2 linked regions of the Cohaesibacter gelatinilyticus genome follow. The main gene of each other region encodes a partner of the protein of the gene in region 2 in a complex. Links are inferred from orthologs where the notes say so. Each region holds a gene or a part of one and is shown on either strand. Other genes may lie near its edges.

Region 1 (9,966 bases), on a different replicon or contig from region 2:
CCGAAACCCAATCGGGCACCGTATGAAAAACTCTTGTCCGAGACCGGTTTGAATCCCAAAAATTCAGCCATGTTTGAAGATCTGGCCCGTAATCTCAAGGTACCCCATGATTTAGGAATGCAAACAATTTTGATGGTTCCCGGTCATACGAAAGCGGTCTTTCAGGAAAGCTGGCAAGCCAAGGGCCCGGAAGCGCCCCATGTCGGCTATGTAAGCGATGATCTTGCCAAATTTCTGCATGGCGTTCTGGACCACCGTGAGATTGATCCCTCAATGCTTTCCCAAGATCTGTAAGCCTCGCTTGCTCCCCCTATACCCTCGCAACGTGATAATCCATTATACTGGTCCTTTAGCCAAGAACCAACAGTTTACGTAATATGTCGTTGAAAGCTTCTGGCCCATGAGGCAAAGTAGGGCAGCTTTTTTGAAACAAGATAGCAATTGAAGGGACTGCAGAGGTAGTCCGAGCTCTAATCCGTGACACGCCATGTGAGACAGAAAGCGAACTTGCACCCTTTGGCTGAACACGCTAGCCATAGCATCAACCAACCAATTGGGCAGATCTTATGATTTGCCGTCCGGATTTTGCATGATTGCCACTTTGCTGCCACTTCAGGAGGACTTGATGGCTTACGAACATATTTTGACAGAGACCCGCAATGGCGTTGGCCTGATCACTCTTAACCGCCCCAAAGCACTGAATGCGCTTTGCTCGGACCTGATTGCCGAAGTATCAGAAGCTTTGGACGGGTATGAGAAAGACGAGAAGATTGGTGCTGTTGTCATTACCGGATCTGAAAAAGCCTTCGCCGCAGGCGCCGATATCAAAGAAATGTCCTCCATGAGCTATATGGATGCCTATCTGGGTGATTTCATCACGCCTTGGGATCGTGTTGCACAAAACCGCAAGCCCATCATCGCCGCTGTTGCCGGTTATGCACTCGGAGGTGGCTGCGAGCTGGCCATGATGTGTGATTTCATTCTTGCCGGTGACAACGCAAAATTCGGTCAGCCGGAAATCACTCTCGGCGTCATGCCAGGTGCCGGTGGTTCCCAGCGCCTGACCCGTTTCGTCGGCAAATCCAAAGCCATGGATATGTGCCTGACCGGTCGCATGATGGATGCAGAGGAAGCCGAGCGCTGCGGTTTGGTATCACGCATCGTTCCAGCAGGTGATCTGGTGGAGGAAGCCGTCAAAACCGCGCAGAAGATTGCCGATTTCTCCCTGCCAATCGTCATGATGACCAAGGAAAGCGTCAATCGCTCTTATGAGACCACGCTCAATGAAGGCCTGAAATTTGAGCGTCGCCTGTTCCATTCCATGTTTGCAACCGAAGATCAGAGCGAAGGCATGGCCGCTTTCGTCGACAAGCGCAAACCACAATTCAAGAACAAGTAACTCCATTGACGGATTTCCGTTGAAAGACAATTGCAAAGGCGCGGGAGGCTTCTCGCGCCTTTTGTTATTTCAACAGAGCACAATGTCGCTTTGATCGGAATATAAATCAGTTGACGGTTATAAAGCACTACACTATAAGCACGGCCTGATGGCGGCCTCCATGTGCCGCCTTTTGTTGTCGAATTCTATTCGACTTTGTTTGAGACCAGCAAAGGCCCTTCATAGATAAGTCCTTTGTGAGGTAACTGCTCGTCCTTCTGGCCCAATCGAAGATTGCGCTGTTGCGATGCAGCGGCAAAGAAAAGGAACAGGCTCCAATGGCCAATACCACTTCAGCCAAAAAGGCTACCCGTAAAATTGCCCGCAAAACTGCCATCAACAAGGCCCGCCGCACTCGTGTACGTGGTTGCCTGCGCAAGGTAGAAGAAGCAATCGCCGCTGCCGATCAGGCTGCTGCCAGCGAAGCACTGCGTATTGCTCAGTCTGAACTGATGCGCGCTGTTTCCAAGGGTGTGTTCCATAAAAACACCGCATCTCGCAAAGTCTCTCGCCTGTCCAAGCGCATCAAAGCGCTTTCTGCATAAGCAGCAGGTATTGCTTTCAAAAAGCCCGGACCAGATTGGCCGGGCTTTTTTCATGATATGCCTTCTCAGCCCTGAATTGGATCATTTGGTATCCGGATTTTTGCCTAATATAAAATAACCATATATATCAAACACTTGTTTGAATTTCACTAAAGATGCGATTCTTGCTGATCGATTCTTACAAGGTCAATATGGTACGGCAAAAAAAAAATATGCGGTGAGAGTCTTGTCAATTGCGCAGACGAGGGCTTCCGGGATTGCTTTGAGTCGCAACATGTTAGGTCTGGTCAAGAGATTGGTTAAAAAAGTTTTAAACTTTTTGATCCCTTCTCAAAGCAAAGAATCTGGTTGTGAGTCTGTTGCGTGGAATGAGAAGGCTGTGTATTGTCAAACTACTGTAAATACAAGGTTAGAGAGCAACGTCACGTAGCAAGTCTTAAACGTTACGAACGAAAACAGGCTCAGTATTTCTTGTGGATTTCGTATGAGTTCGGCTAGTATTTTCTGGACATCACCTGTGAGCAGCAGGTCGAAATCTTTGTCTTACATCAAGACAGGCAGTATTTGACGACAGACGCCTTCCGGTTTTCTGTCCTGCTCATAGCAAAACGGCGTTCTAACAGTTACAAACAACGGTGCCAGTCGCCTGTTGTGAGGGTTTATATGTCAAATACCGGTTTTGATTGTTATGCAGGTGATATCTGTACTCAGGAGGCCTGGCAGATATTGGAGCATAACAATAAGGCGGTTCTCATTGATGTCCGAACTCATGCTGAATGGAGCTTTGTCGGGGTTCCTGATCTGACGGGACTTGGCAAATCTGTTTTGCAATTGGAATGGCTTTCCTATCCTGCCATGCAGGTTCATGCCGATTTTGGGGAGCGGCTGCTGGAAATGCTATCCGAACATGGTGCTGACCAACAGGCGCCTTTGTTGTTTCTATGTCGCTCCGGGGTCAGAAGCCGGAATGCTGCCATCGTCATGACAAAGGACTGGTCCGGGCCATGCTACAATGTTGCTGGTGGTTTTGAGGGTGATCTTGATGCCGGGGGGCATCGGGCGACGGTTTCGGGATGGAAAAAAGATGACCTGCCCTGGCGACAATTTTGATGAAGATTCCGAATTGCCGAATTGCGCGGCATAGGATAAGACACACAGTCTGGTCAGACTTACCCACTGATAAACGGGACCTCTGGCTGAGAAACAAACGAGCTGTTGAAGCGGCTAGCACACGAAAAGAAAACGATTATGCAGCAAACGGCCACAAAGGGAAACGCGGAAATGGAGATGGGTGCGGCAGCTCATCAAGCTTTTCAGGAGGCTGACTCCCCAAAAGAGGAGCCTTCAGTGAAAGTTGGCAAAGAAGAATGGGATCGTGTTAAATCACGGTTGCGTACAGAACTTGGTGAAGATGTATTTTCCAGCTGGTTCGCCAGCGTGGAATTGGAAGGCGAGCAAAATGGCCTCGTCATCCTGTCAGTCTCGACCCGGTTCCTCAAATCATGGATTCAATCGCATTATGGTGAGCGCTTGATGGCGCTTTGGCGTGAAGAGTGTGAGCATGTGCGACGCATTGATCTTTATGTCCGCGGTGCGGTGCGACCAAAACCAGCCCCGACCAAGACAGCAGCCCCTAATCCCGCAGGCAATGCAGCGGTTGGTGGTATGGCTGGAGCAGCCGGACTTGCCGGTGCACAGGCTAGCGAAAATGATCAACTTGGCGGATCTCCACTTGATCCACGCTTGACGTTCGAGACCTTTGTCGTTGGTCAATCCAACACTCTGGCCCATGCAGCGGCCAAGCAAGTGGCTCTGGCTCAACCAGGTCAGCCGGTTTCTTTCAACCCTCTCTTCCTGCATGCCTCTGTTGGCTTGGGTAAAACCCATTTGCTGCAAGCTATTGCCTGGGAAGCAAAGCGTTCCAATCCTGGCGCAAAGGTCCTTTACCTGACCGCCGAGCGCTTCATGTATTCCTTTGTGCAGGCTCTGAAAAGCCAGTCTGCACTGGATTTCAAGGATACTTTGCGCGACATCGATATTTTGCTGATTGATGATCTGCAATTCCTGCAAGGCAAGAGCATTCAGCAGGAATTCTGTCACACGCTGAACAGCCTCATTGATGGTGCACGTCAGGTTGTTGTGGCTGCGGATCGCCCACCGGTTGAACTGGAAAGTCTGGATGAGCGCGTACGGTCTCGTCTTGCCGGTGGTCTGGTCAGCGAATTGCAGCCTTTGGAGAAGGAACTTCGCCGTTCCATTCTCTCCGACCGTGCTCTGCAGGCATCCCGCCGTGATCCAAATCTGGCTATTCCAGATGTCGTACTGGATCATGTTGCAGGTATCATTCGCTCCAATGGCCGTGATCTGGATGGTGCCTTCAACCGCCTGATGGCTCATAATCAGTTGACTGGTGCTCCGATCACCATCGAAATGGCCGAGCAGGCCCTGAAAGATCTGATCCGCTCCAAGGAGCCACGTCGTATTCGCATCGAAGACATCCAGCGTGTTGTCTCCAAGCATTACAACGTATCCCGTTCGGATCTGCTTTCATCCCGCAGAACCCGCACTATCGTGCGCCCACGTCAAATCGCAATGTATTTGTCCAAAATGCTGACCCCTCGCTCTCTACCCGAGATCGGGCGTCGGTTTGGCGGTCGCGACCATACCACCGTGTTGCATGCAGTACGCAAGATCGAGGAATTGTCGTCGTCTGATACCACGCTGGCACAAGAAATCGAGATGCTGAAGCGTATCATTTCCGAATAGGAAATGTTCTGGCATTCCTTGCCGTGACGGCACGGTTAAGAATGTTGCTGATAAGCTGTGAAATAGAAGGGGATTGCACCATTTTTGGTGCAATCCCCTTGCTATATGGGTCACAACACGTCAAAGTTTCGGTCCCCATTGCGGGGCTGTATTGAGTTTGGAAAAGAAAAGGGAAGTGAGGGATATGAAAGTCACTCTCGAACGGGCGGACCTTTTGAAGTCGCTAAACCATGTCCATCGTGTTGTTGAACGTCGCAATACCATCCCCATTCTCTCAAATGTCTTGTTGAAAGCCGAAGGTGGAGAACTGGTTTTCAAGGCCACCGATCTGGATCTGGAAGTGCTGGAAACCGCTCCTGCCATGGTGGAAGCACCGGGTGCAACGACTGTTCCGGCTCATATGCTGCATGACATCGTCAAAAAACTGCCCGACGGCACTCAGGTGACTTTGACCCTCAGTGAAGATCAATCCAGCCTGTCAATTGACGCTGGTCGCTCACATTTCACCTTGCCGGTCCTGCCAATTGCCGATTTCCCAGACATTACTGCTGGTGAATTCAGCCATACCTTTGCCATCCCGGCACGAGATATCAAAAAACTGATCGACCATACCCAGTTTGCCATCTCTACCGAAGAGACCCGTTACTATCTGAACGGGATTTATGTGCATACTCTGGATGTCGATGGCGAGACATTGTTGCGTGCAGTTGCCACCGACGGTCACCGTTTGGCACAAGCTCAACTAAGCGCTCCAAATGGTTCTGCTGGCATGCCAGGCATTATCATCCCTCGCAAAACAGTTTCCGAAATTCAGAAACTGATCGAAGATCCGGATGCGGATCTTGCCGTGGAACTCTCCGAGGCCAAAATTCGACTGAAAATAGGCTCCGTTGTTCTGACATCCAAACTGATTGATGGCACATTTCCTGATTACGAGCGCGTCATTCCAAAAGGCAATGACAAGATCTTGCGCGTCGAGAACAGCCTGTTCGCACAAGCCGTGGATCGCGTGTCGACTGTTTCCAACGAACGTGGTCGCGCCGTCAAGCTCTCACTCGAACAAGGCCGCCTGGTTCTGAGCGTTTCCAATCCTGAATCCGGCACTGCAACAGACGAATTGGCGGTTGATTATGGCTCTGACGCCATGGAAATCGGCTTCAATGCCCGTTATTTGCTCGACATTACCAATCAACTGGAAAGTGATAGCGCTCAATTCTCTCTGGCTGATTCCGGATCCCCTACTCTCATTCAGGATGAGGGTAGCATCGGCACCCTTTATGTTCTGATGCCGATGCGCGTATAGGATGGTTTGAATTTGCGTTCATCATGCGCAATGATACAAAGGGGCAGTGAATGCCCCTTTTTTGATTCCTGAGTGGCTTCAAGCCTCAGCAGGACTGATGGATTCTTTGACCTTCATGCAAGATCGCAACAACCAGATGCAGGATCCCATACTGACCGATGAGGTCTATTCTGCTGACGAGATTGAGCATGTATGGATTTCGTCCATTCAGCTAAGCGACTTTCGCAATTATTCCTCTCTGTCACTTAGGTTGCGAGATGCTCACGTGGTGCTGAGTGGTGCCAATGGTTCGGGCAAGACCAACTTGCTGGAAGCCATTTCTTTTCTGTCCCCGGGGCGCGGTCTGCGCAGAGTCAGCTATCCAGATATTGCGCGCGAAAATGGTCCGGGAAGCTGGGCAATGGCGTCGGAGCTTCATGGCGATTATGGCGAAACCAAGCTTGGTGCTGGCCTGCAACCCGGTCCCAATGGGGATTTGCAACGCCGCATTCGTGTCAATGGTGCCAATATCAAATCCAGCGAACGCCTTGGTGATCATGTCAGCATTCTCTGGCTCACGCCCATGATGGACAGCTTGTTCACGGGTCCGGCATCGGAAAGACGCAAATGGCTGGATCGGATGGTTCTTGCCATCGACAAAAGTCATGGCAGCCGGGTCAATGCATTTGAGAAAGCCATGCGCCAACGCAATCGGCTATTGGATGAAGCTCCGCATGAGACTGTCTGGCTTGAGGGCATCGAAGCACAAATGGCAGAATTTGGTGTCGCCATTGCAACAGCACGTTCGGAACTGGTAAGTCTGCTCATTCAGTCCATTTCTCATTTACACAGTGCTGAGACCGCTTTTCCCATGGCGCAAGTTGGCCTGAATGGCAATTTGGAAGAAAAAGCCTTTCTCATGCCGGCCATTGAATGCGAGGAAACCTATCGCGAACAATTGGTGCAGATGCGTGGACGGGACCGTGCTGCGGGGCGTACCCTGGAAGGTCCTCACCGCTCGGACCTTGCGGTCAATCATGTTGGCAAAGAGATGCCGGCGGCCAAATGCTCGACCGGCGAGCAAAAAGCTTTGTTGCTGGGTATCGTTTTGGCCCATGCGCATCTAGTGGCCAAACGCAATCAGAAAAGCCCGATTGTTCTGCTGGACGAAGTTGCCGCCCATCTGGATGAAACGCGGCGGCTGGCACTCTTCGATATTCTCGACCGTCTTGGTTGTCAGGCCTGGGTGACAGGTACCGATGATCCTGTATTTGCCCCGTTGGGAGAACGCGCTCAGCGTTTCATTGTCGACAATGGCCAACTGACACCAGTTTTGAGCGAGGAAGGCGACAGATGATGAAGCCGCAAAAATTGATGATGTTTGCTATACTCATTGTCATTGCGGCACTGCTGGCTCTTCAATCTGGAAAAGAAGGCGAAAATGACGGTCCTTTGCATGGCAATGCCTTTTCGCTGGATACTGATAAAATCCGATCAGACGGCCTGCGTCTCTATAACGGTGCCTGTATTCAATGCCATGGCATTGAAGCGCGTGGCTCAAGTTTCGGCCCGCCCTTGGTGCACGAGATATACAGGCCATCCCACCATAGCGATCAGGCTTTTGCGCTTGCTGCCTTGCAAGGTGTCACAGCGCATCATTGGGATTATGGCGACATGCCGGCAATTGAGGGAATCAGCCAGACTGATCTGGCCATGATCACAGCCTATATTCGGTATTTGCAGCGAAAAGCAGGCATAAAATAAACTCTATTGTGCAATAAAATGCTCGCAAATATGGCTTTGGGGCTTCTCTCTCCACAATTGCCCGCAAAGGGTTGATTTCACAGCCTCCCATTGGTTGATCGAGACGCGAAACCACGTATAAGTGAAGGGTTACCCCTTTATCCGAGGATGACTGATTCGCATGAGCGAGACTGAACAGAATTCCGGCGCTGAATATGGCGCAGACTCCATTAAAGTTCTCAAAGGCCTGGATGCGGTGCGCAAGCGCCCCGGCATGTATATTGGCGATACTGATGACGGCTCTGGCCTGCATCACATGGTCTATGAAGTGGTGGACAATGCCATCGATGAGGCCTTGGCTGGTCATGCCGATCTGGTGACTGTTACACTCAATGCTGACGGTTCCGTGACCGTAACCGATAACGGTCGTGGTATTCCGACTGACCTGCATCCGGAAGAGGGAATTTCCGCTGCGGAAGTGATCATGACCCAGCTTCATGCTGGCGGCAAGTTCGACTCCAACAGCTACAAGGTTTCCGGTGGTCTGCATGGCGTAGGCGTCTCGGTGGTGAATGCTCTCTCAACCAAGCTCATCTTGCGTATCTGGCGCAACGATCAGGAGCATGAGATCGAGTTTTCTCATGGTGAAGCTGTCAGCCCATTGAAGGTTGTCGGCCCTGCAAATGGCAAGAAGGGGACGGAAGTTACCTTCTATCCAAGCGATGAGACCTTCACTCATATCGAGTTCAAATTCGCAACCCTTGAGCATCGCCTGCGCGAACTGGCCTTCCTCAATTCCGGCGCACGTATCCTGCTGACCGACAATCGCAGTACAGACCCTGTCGTCGAGGAAATGTATTACGAGGGCGGTCTGGAAGCTTTTGTGACCTGGCTTGATCGTGCCAAGAAACCTTTGATTGAAGCACCCCTGTCTGTGACAGCTGAGAAAGACGGCATCACCGTAGAAGCCGCACTTTGGTGGAATGACAGCTATCATGAAAATGTGCTGTGCTTTACCAACAACATTCCGCAGCGTGATGGCGGCACCCACTTGGCCGGTTTCCGTGCCGCTCTGACCCGTCAGATCACCGGTTATGCAGAAAGCTCGGGTCTTTTGAAACGTGAGAAGGTCAATCCGACCGGTGATGATTGCCGTGAAGGCCTGACTTGTGTGCTGTCCGTTAAAGTACCTGACCCGAAATTCTCCTCTCAGACCAAGGATAAACTGGTCTCGAGTGAAGTTCGTCCGGTTGTCGAGAATTTGATCAATGCTGCCTTGAAGGAGTGGCTGGAAGAGAATCCATCTGAAGGCAAGATGATTGTCTCCAAGGTGGTGGAAGCCGCCGCCGCTCGTGATGCGGCCCGTAAAGCGCGTGAATTAACCCGCCGGAAGGGTGCGTTGGATATCGCTTCCCTTCCCGGGAAGCTGGCCGATTGTCAGGAACGCGATCCTGCCAAATCAGAATTGTTCCTGGTGGAGGGTGATTCCGCTGGTGGCTCTGCAAAACAGGGACGCTCTCGCTCCAATCAGGCAATCCTGCCGCTTCGTGGTAAAATTCTCAATGTCGAGCGTGCACGCTTTGACAAGATGCTGTCTTCGCAAGAGATCGGTACGCTGATTACCGCTCTTGGTACTGGTATTGGCAAGGAAGAATTCAAGCAGGAAAAACTGCGCTATCACAAAATCATCATCATGACGGATGCTGACGTAGATGGCGCTCATATCCGTACCCTGTTGCTGACCTTCTTCTTCCGTCAAATGCCGGAGCTGGTAGAGGCCGGCCATCTTTATATTGCTCAGCCTCCGCTCTACAAGGTCAAGCGTGGGCAGTCCGAACAATATCTGAAGGATGAGCGCGCCTTTCAGGATTATCTGATCGATGCCGGTCTTGATGAGGCCGTTCTGATTTCTGGTGTTGGCGTTGAACGTGCTGGTCCTGATTTGCGTGGTTTGCTGGATGAAGCCCGCAATTTCGGCTCCATTCTGGATGGTCTGCATTCGCGTTATAATCGCAGCGTCGTTGAACAAGCTGCCATTTCCGGACTGCTAGACCCAACATTGACTGACGATGCAGCCAAGCAGAATATTGCCCTTAATGAAGTTGCTCAGCGTCTTGATTGGGTAGCGGAAGAGACAGAGCGCGGTTGGTCCGGAAGCATTCAGGATGATGGCGGTTATTTGTTCGAGCGCG
Region 2 (6,508 bases):
CGAAAGATAGAAGCCGCTTTTCACGATGTCATGGTCCCCACACATAACGGTTGTAAATTGGCTTAGAACCAATCGCGTGAGTTCTAGACTAGAAGCATTGTAAAATCTACTTGGTTCGAGTGCTTTTTCCGTAAATACTCACTTATTTTGCAACGCAGCATAAATCTTCTCGCTACTCTCCAATAAACTGCGACAAATTTTCCTCCAATTAGATGGTTGTTAGGAGTCTTGTGGTTATAACTGAACTTAACAAACTCCGATTTTGTATTGTGTAACTGGGGTATCCAATGTTTAAGCCAAGCACGCGTGAGGGATCTTTGTCCCTGGATCAAGTCAGCGATAGTGTTGACCATCCAGACAGTTTCCGTCGTCTTTATGTCGTGCTAGATGGCACATTCACCCTTCATGATGGAAAACCTGCTTCCTATAATATGGATTACGATTTCTTCAAACGCTATTGCGATGCGTTCGACGAGGTTGTCGTGGTGGCCCGGCTATTTGAAAAGGAAGATGAAGCCGCTCGTCCAGTCGAAGGACCCAAAGTACGGTTTGAGCCTCTTCCCTCCTATCAAGGTCCCAAACGCTTTTTGAAAGCTCTGCCCAAGGTGATCGCCCAGATGATCCGTATAGCAAGGGACAAGAGCGGCACCGTGCTTGTGCGTTCTCCCAGTACGGCAGGGAATCTGATGGGACATGTGATGATGGCTGTTGGTCGCCCTTATGGCATTGAACTGGTTGGAGATCCTGCGCATGCCTATTCCAAGGAGAGTTTGCAACATCCGCTCGCTTCCGTTTTTCAGTGGATGTTCACCAATAGCTGCAAGTTCCTGTGCCGTCGAGCTGAGACTGCATCCTATGTAACACGTGATACCCTACAGAGAGATTATGCACCCGGGCCCAAGACACGTGCCTTTCATTATACATCTCTCGATCTGCCGATCGAAGGGCTTAGTGAACACCATCGCACGGCAGATAGTTTTGCCAAACCAACATTGCATCTGGTGCAGGTTGCGATGATGCAAAATTGGTACAAGGGACACGATATTTCTCTTGGCATGATGGCAGAATTCAAAAGGCAGAATCGCGATATTCATCTTCACCTGATTGGTGATGGTCCCATGCGCACCGATTTTGAAGCAAAAGCCGTTGAGCTTGGCATTGATGATCACATCACCTTTGTAGGTCAACTCAAGGCAGGCGAGGCTGTATGGGACGCGATGGATCGTGCTGATATGCTTATTCTACCTTCTCGACAGGAAGGTTTGCCGCGGGTGGTCATCGAAGCCATGGCCCGCGCTCTGCCCGTTGTCTCCAATCGGGTTGGAGGCGCTCCCGAGTTGTTGGATGACATGCAAATGGTCAATGAATTGAGCATTGATACTTTCACAAAACGTGTAGACGACAATCTGAACGATCCCGCTCTGCTTGAAGAACAATCCAAACGCAATCTGCAGCATGCTCGTCGCTATATGCAGCCGATTGTTCAGAAACGTCGAGATGCCTGTTATCGTGCCTTGAAATATCAATTGACCGCTCAAGCTCAGTTCATCTGAACTTCTTGAACCTCAAGCCAATCAGGCCAGATCATGACCCTGAAGAAGAATTTCATCTGGATGCTCTTAAGCCAGGGTGTGTTTTCCGGGCTACAATGGCTTCTGGTTATTTTGCTCGCTCGTGGTGGTGGTGCCGAACATGTGGGCCAATATGGATTGGCATTGGCATTGACCACTCCAGTTCAGATCTTCTTCAATCTTTCATTGCGCACTGTCTATGTCACCTATCGTGGTGAGGACCATTCTTTTGGAACATTTTGGCGCCTTCGGCTCCTGAGTCTGATCCCGGCAACCTTTCTTATCATTGCCCTCGCATTCATCTTTGGAGATGGCCCGCAAGTGCGATTGGTAATCTTGCTGGTCGCCATTGCAAAAATGGCAGAAGCCTCCTCTGACATGCTGTATGCCCTGCCGCAACGGGTGAACCAGATGGACAAGGTCGGCAAGAGCATGATGGTGCGTGCGATTATAAGCACTGCCCTGTTCGCTCTTCTTTATTGGACCAGTCAGGACATTGTTCTGTCTCTCGCCTGTTATGCAGCTGGTTGGGTTGGGGTTCTACTCTTTTTCGATCGTCTTGTCATGGCCGCACCCTATCGCGACAAGAATGCCGAGCGGCACGGACTAAGCGGATCTGCGCTCTTCTCTCTTGCCAAACATGCGATGCCGATTGGGTTGGCCAGTTTCGCTACAGCCATCGCCATCAATATACCTCGGTTGATGCTGGAACAAAGTGCTGGCACGGCTGAACTCGGTATTTTTGCAGCTCTTACCTATTTCATCTTGCTTGGCAGCATGGTGGTGAATGTTCTGGGGCAAGCGGTTCGCTCACCTCTGGCCACGGCCTATGAGCAAGCCAATGGCAAACGGTTTTGGGCAATTATCGGCACTGGTTCCTGCATTGCAATCGGAATGGGCATCATCTTCTGGTTAGGCACCCTGATAATTGGAGAATGGGTATTGAGAGTGGTTTACGGATCAGAATTTGCTGTCCATTCCACACTTTTTTGCACGATCGGCCTTATCTCCATGCCTGTGTTCCTGGGCACATTTCTTGGCTTCTGTCTGCCGTCAGCCGGGTCTTACCAGCTCTGCCTCTATGCAGCCCTTTTCTCACTGATCGCATCGTTTGGCGCATCCATGATTTTGGTGCCTGTTCAAGGTGCGGAAGGCGCTGCATGGGCCTATGGCTGGTTTGGCTGTGCTGCCAGCTTGCAGATGTTGCTCTTGATCCGACAATGGCTAAAGCGCGCAAGCATGAAGAATCGGTCAGTATCCAACCGTTAGGTTCTACTCAAAGGATGTCCTTGATCGAATGGCCTGCAGGAGTGTGCCTTCATCCAGATAATCCAGTTCGCCACCGATTGGCACTCCGTGTGCCAATTGCGAGATGCGGATTCTCTCAAAGGTTGGATTATCAGCTTGTAAATCCTTAGCCTGATTTTGCAGTTGATCAGTGATGTAGTGGGCTGTTGTCTGACCCTCTACGGTGGCATTGACTGCCAGAATGATCTCTCTAATGTCACCCTTGGCCGTACGTACCAGAAGTCCGGGAATATTCAGATCGTCCGGTCCAATACCATCGAGCGGTGATAATGTGCCGCCCAAAACATGATAGGCAGCATTGACAACACCTGCTCTCTCCAGCGCCCAGAGGTCGGAGACATCTTCAACCACAACCAAAAGCGCAGGATCGCGCCGCCGATCGGTACAGATTGTGCAGGGGCTGGCACTGTCGATATTTCCGCAGGTCTCGCAAATCTGAACCTTGGTGACGGCCTGATTGATGGCGTCCGCCAGCGGCACCAGCAATTGGTCTTTCTTCTTGATCAGATGCAACGCCACTCGTCGGGCAGAACGCGGGCCAAGCCCGGGCAATTTGGCCAGAAGCTGGATCAGCTTTTCGATTTCCGGTCCTGCTACTCTGTTTGCCATGGGCTTGCCTGTGTCTTTTTCTTCAAATCGTGATCCAGTTTTAGACCATGTCGCGATGAGTTGACCTCACTTTGAATGGTCTAACTCCTTGCTGGCGCTAATCTTTTGCCTTGGCTTGTGAAAGCAAACCAGCGAGGCAGGCACTAGAATGGCATTTTCATGCCCGCCGGGAGGCCCAGATCACCGCTCATCTGCTGGACTTTTTCCTGCATCGCTGCTTCTACCTTTGTCTTCGCATCGTTGTGCGCAGCCATGATCAGGTCTTCCAGGATTTCAGCTTCCTCCGCATTGATGAGAGATGGATCTACGGACATTCCCTTCATCTCACCCTTACCGGAGAGAACCACTTTGACAAGGCCGGCACCTGCTGTACCTTCAGCTTCCATTTCGGCCACTTCTTCCTGCATCTGAGCCATCTTGGCCTGCATTTCCTTGGCCTTCTTCATCATCTTCATCATATCCATGATGCAAATCCTTCTTTTCTCAACGCTTCACGAAGCAGCTATTGGCCAGTCCAATTTGGCCCGTCAGGTGAGTTTGAAATCTATATGCCGCTACAAGGGGGCAAATTCAAGAGCTGAGGAAAACAAGATTAGAGATCATCATCCAGTCCAAAACTGTCATCGTCACGCAAACTCATTTCCAGCAAATTCTGATCTGTCAATTCTGCTGCATCTTCGACAACCGGTGCCAGATAGTCCTCTTCGAAATCCCGATTGATGCGTACATCAACGATCTTTACGCCCGGGAAATGTTTTCGAACAGCTTCAACAGTAGGATGAGCGTCTGCATCATCGCGCGCTTTCTGGACTGCCTGCTCTTTGCGTTGCGACAGCGTATCCTGTCCATGCTCGCGTGACACTTCAATCGACCAGCGTTGACCAGTCCAGTCCTGCAAACGACGGTTCAATTTGGCAATCAATGCCTGATCAGGACGATCCTGAAAGGCAATTTCCAAGAAGCCCTGACGCACGGATACGGGGCGAACATTCTGTTCCAGCGCAATTTTGAGAGCAATATCACGGTTCTTGCCTGCAAGACCGACAATCTGCTCAAAACGCGTGATCTGCATGTTGCCCGTTTTGGGCTTGCTTGTCTGTTGCTGACTGGCATCCTTTTGCTTGTCGGCCAAGGCATCATCGCTTTGGCTGGCGACAAGTCGCAAATTCGCAGGCTTTACAGGAGCTTGCTCGATAGTACCAACGCTTTGCTGCGGACTTCCGGACACTGCTGCCAAATTGCCGTGACGCGCCATAGCTGTTGGACCGGATGGCCGTCCAATTGGCGGTGCCTCTGTTGGCTGGCCATTTGAGCTTGCTGGAACTGTGGCATCCGGCGGTGTGGAAGGCCCAGAGCCGGCACCAGATGGCATCGGAGGGCGGAAATCCTTGTTGGTCAGCATCTTCAAGGCTTCATCAGGGGTTGGCAGATCAGCAACGTAAGCCATACGCACCAATACCATCTCAGCCGATGCCAGAGGTCGAGGCGAGGATTGTACCTCGGACAGACCTTTAAGCAACATTTGCCACGCCCGGGATAGAACGCGCACCGACAAACTCTGCGCATATTCGCGCCCACGGGTCTTTTCGCTTTCCGTTGCCGCCGCATCCGAATGAGCATCTGGTGTCAACTTCAAACGAGTGACCAGATGAACAAAATCAGCCAGATCGGACAGAACGATTGAAGGTTCCGCGCCAATATCATATTGCTCCTTGAGCTCTTGCAGGGCAGCAGCAATATCCCCCTTCATCAGTGCCTCAAATAGATCGATTATGCGAGCTCTGTCTGCCAGTCCAAGCATCTGACGTGTCGTTTCCGCTGTAATCTTGCCTGCGCCATGCGCGATGGCCTGATCCAATAACGAGAGTGAGTCACGAGCTGAACCTTCGCCTGCCCTTGCAATCATCTGCAAGGCATCTTCCTCGATATCGACCTGCTCTTTTTCGCAGATCTTACCCATATAATCAGCCATGACACGGGCATCAATACGACGCAGATCAAAGCGTTGGCAGCGGGACAGGACGGTAACGGGAACTTTGCGGATCTCGGTGGTCGCGAAGATGAATTTCACGTGCTCGGGTGGCTCTTCCAGCGTTTTCAGCAGGCCGTTAAAGGCTGCTGTGGAGAGCATATGCACCTCATCGATGATATAGACTTTGTAACGGGCGCTAACCGGTTTATAGCGTGCAGCTTCGATAATTTCACGAATATCATTGATCGAAGTATGAGAGGCAGCATCCATTTCCATGATATCGACATGGCGGCCTTCCATAATGGCCTGGCAATGAATGCCCAATTCTTTCATCTCGATCGTCGGGGTATCGATCTTGCCTTCAATCTCATAATTGAGGGCTCGAGCAAGGATACGGGCTGTGGTGGTTTTACCTACTCCACGCACACCGGTCATCATATAGGCTTGGGCAATACGACCTGTGGCGAAAGCATTGGTAAGAGTGCGCACAAGTGGGTCCTGCCCCACCATGTCTTCAAAGCTTTGCGGACGATATTTACGCGCCAGAACACGATAGCCCTGCTTGAGAGCTTCGCCAGCTTCGCTCTGTTCCATGCCAGCCTTGGTATCGTCCATTCGCTGCGCCCTTTGCCTTCTACCAATCTCTCAGGAAAGTTTTCCCACCAAGAAGATGTACAACTTTATCACGGGCACAAACAAGGGGCCAAGTACACCCATGCAAAGACAATGTGCCTGGGGCTTGTAAAGATTACCAAATTGTAAGAGGAGATAAGTGGAAGGCTGAACAGATGACCCGCTCTTTAACTCGTTAGGGCTGCTTCCTTCCGGACCTGACCCGGTTGGCGAGGGGAACGTCCATTGCCAACCTTCCGCCTTCCATATGTCATCTTGTCGATGCTAAAGCAAGAGGAGAAGTGATTCACTTGTGTGCTTTTTCGTCATAATTATGCTCATTGATATCAAGGATTGCGAAAATATGTCCGACTTTGTACTCGATACCCGCCTTGAAGCCGATACCTTCCCACTCTGCGAGTTGGAGCTTTGCACC

The links.
Region 1: the proteins of CRO57_RS23445 (region 2) and dnaN are in contact, whole or in part, in a cryo-EM structure (PDB 8GIZ), measured with the Escherichia coli proteins. The link is inferred for Cohaesibacter gelatinilyticus from one-to-one orthologs.

What each region holds. Positions count from the first base shown.
Region 1 is NZ_OBEL01000003.1:353,771-363,736, reverse strand. What follows is about bases 4,031-6,992. They hold dnaN (DNA polymerase III subunit beta), read left to right. Parts: upstream 4,031-4,933; coding sequence 4,934-6,052; downstream 6,053-6,992. Other genes in these bases: recF (DNA replication/repair protein RecF), read left to right, coding at 6,150-6,992; dnaA (chromosomal replication initiator protein DnaA), read left to right, coding at 4,031-4,749. In the rest of the region: CRO57_RS15570 (pyrimidine 5'-nucleotidase), read left to right, coding at 1-294; CRO57_RS15565 (enoyl-CoA hydratase), read left to right, coding at 626-1,399; rpsT (30S ribosomal protein S20), read left to right, coding at 1,717-1,983; CRO57_RS15550 (rhodanese-like domain-containing protein), read left to right, coding at 2,647-3,093; more of dnaA, read left to right, coding at 3,271-4,030; more of recF, read left to right, coding at 6,993-7,388; CRO57_RS15530 (c-type cytochrome), read left to right, coding at 7,385-7,795; gyrB (DNA topoisomerase (ATP-hydrolyzing) subunit B), read left to right, coding at 7,956-9,966. UniProt on the Escherichia coli protein: Confers DNA tethering and processivity to DNA polymerases and other proteins. Acts as a clamp, forming a ring around DNA (a reaction catalyzed by the clamp-loading complex) which diffuses in an ATP-independent manner freely and bidirectionally along dsDNA.
Region 2 is NZ_OBEL01000010.1:8,799-15,306, reverse strand. Bases 3,579-6,508 are described here. They hold CRO57_RS23445 (DNA polymerase III subunit gamma/tau), read right to left. Parts: upstream 6,076-6,508; coding sequence 4,081-6,075; downstream 3,579-4,080. Other genes in these bases: CRO57_RS23435 (HIT family protein), read left to right, coding at 6,437-6,508; CRO57_RS23450 (YbaB/EbfC family nucleoid-associated protein), read right to left, coding at 3,632-3,952. Outside these bases: CRO57_RS23470 (META domain-containing protein), read right to left, coding at 1-24; CRO57_RS23465 (glycosyltransferase family 4 protein), read left to right, coding at 288-1,553; CRO57_RS23460 (lipopolysaccharide biosynthesis protein), read left to right, coding at 1,587-2,840; recombination mediator RecR, read right to left, coding at 2,844-3,488. UniProt on the Escherichia coli protein: Part of the beta sliding clamp loading complex, which hydrolyzes ATP to load the beta clamp onto primed DNA to form the DNA replication pre-initiation complex.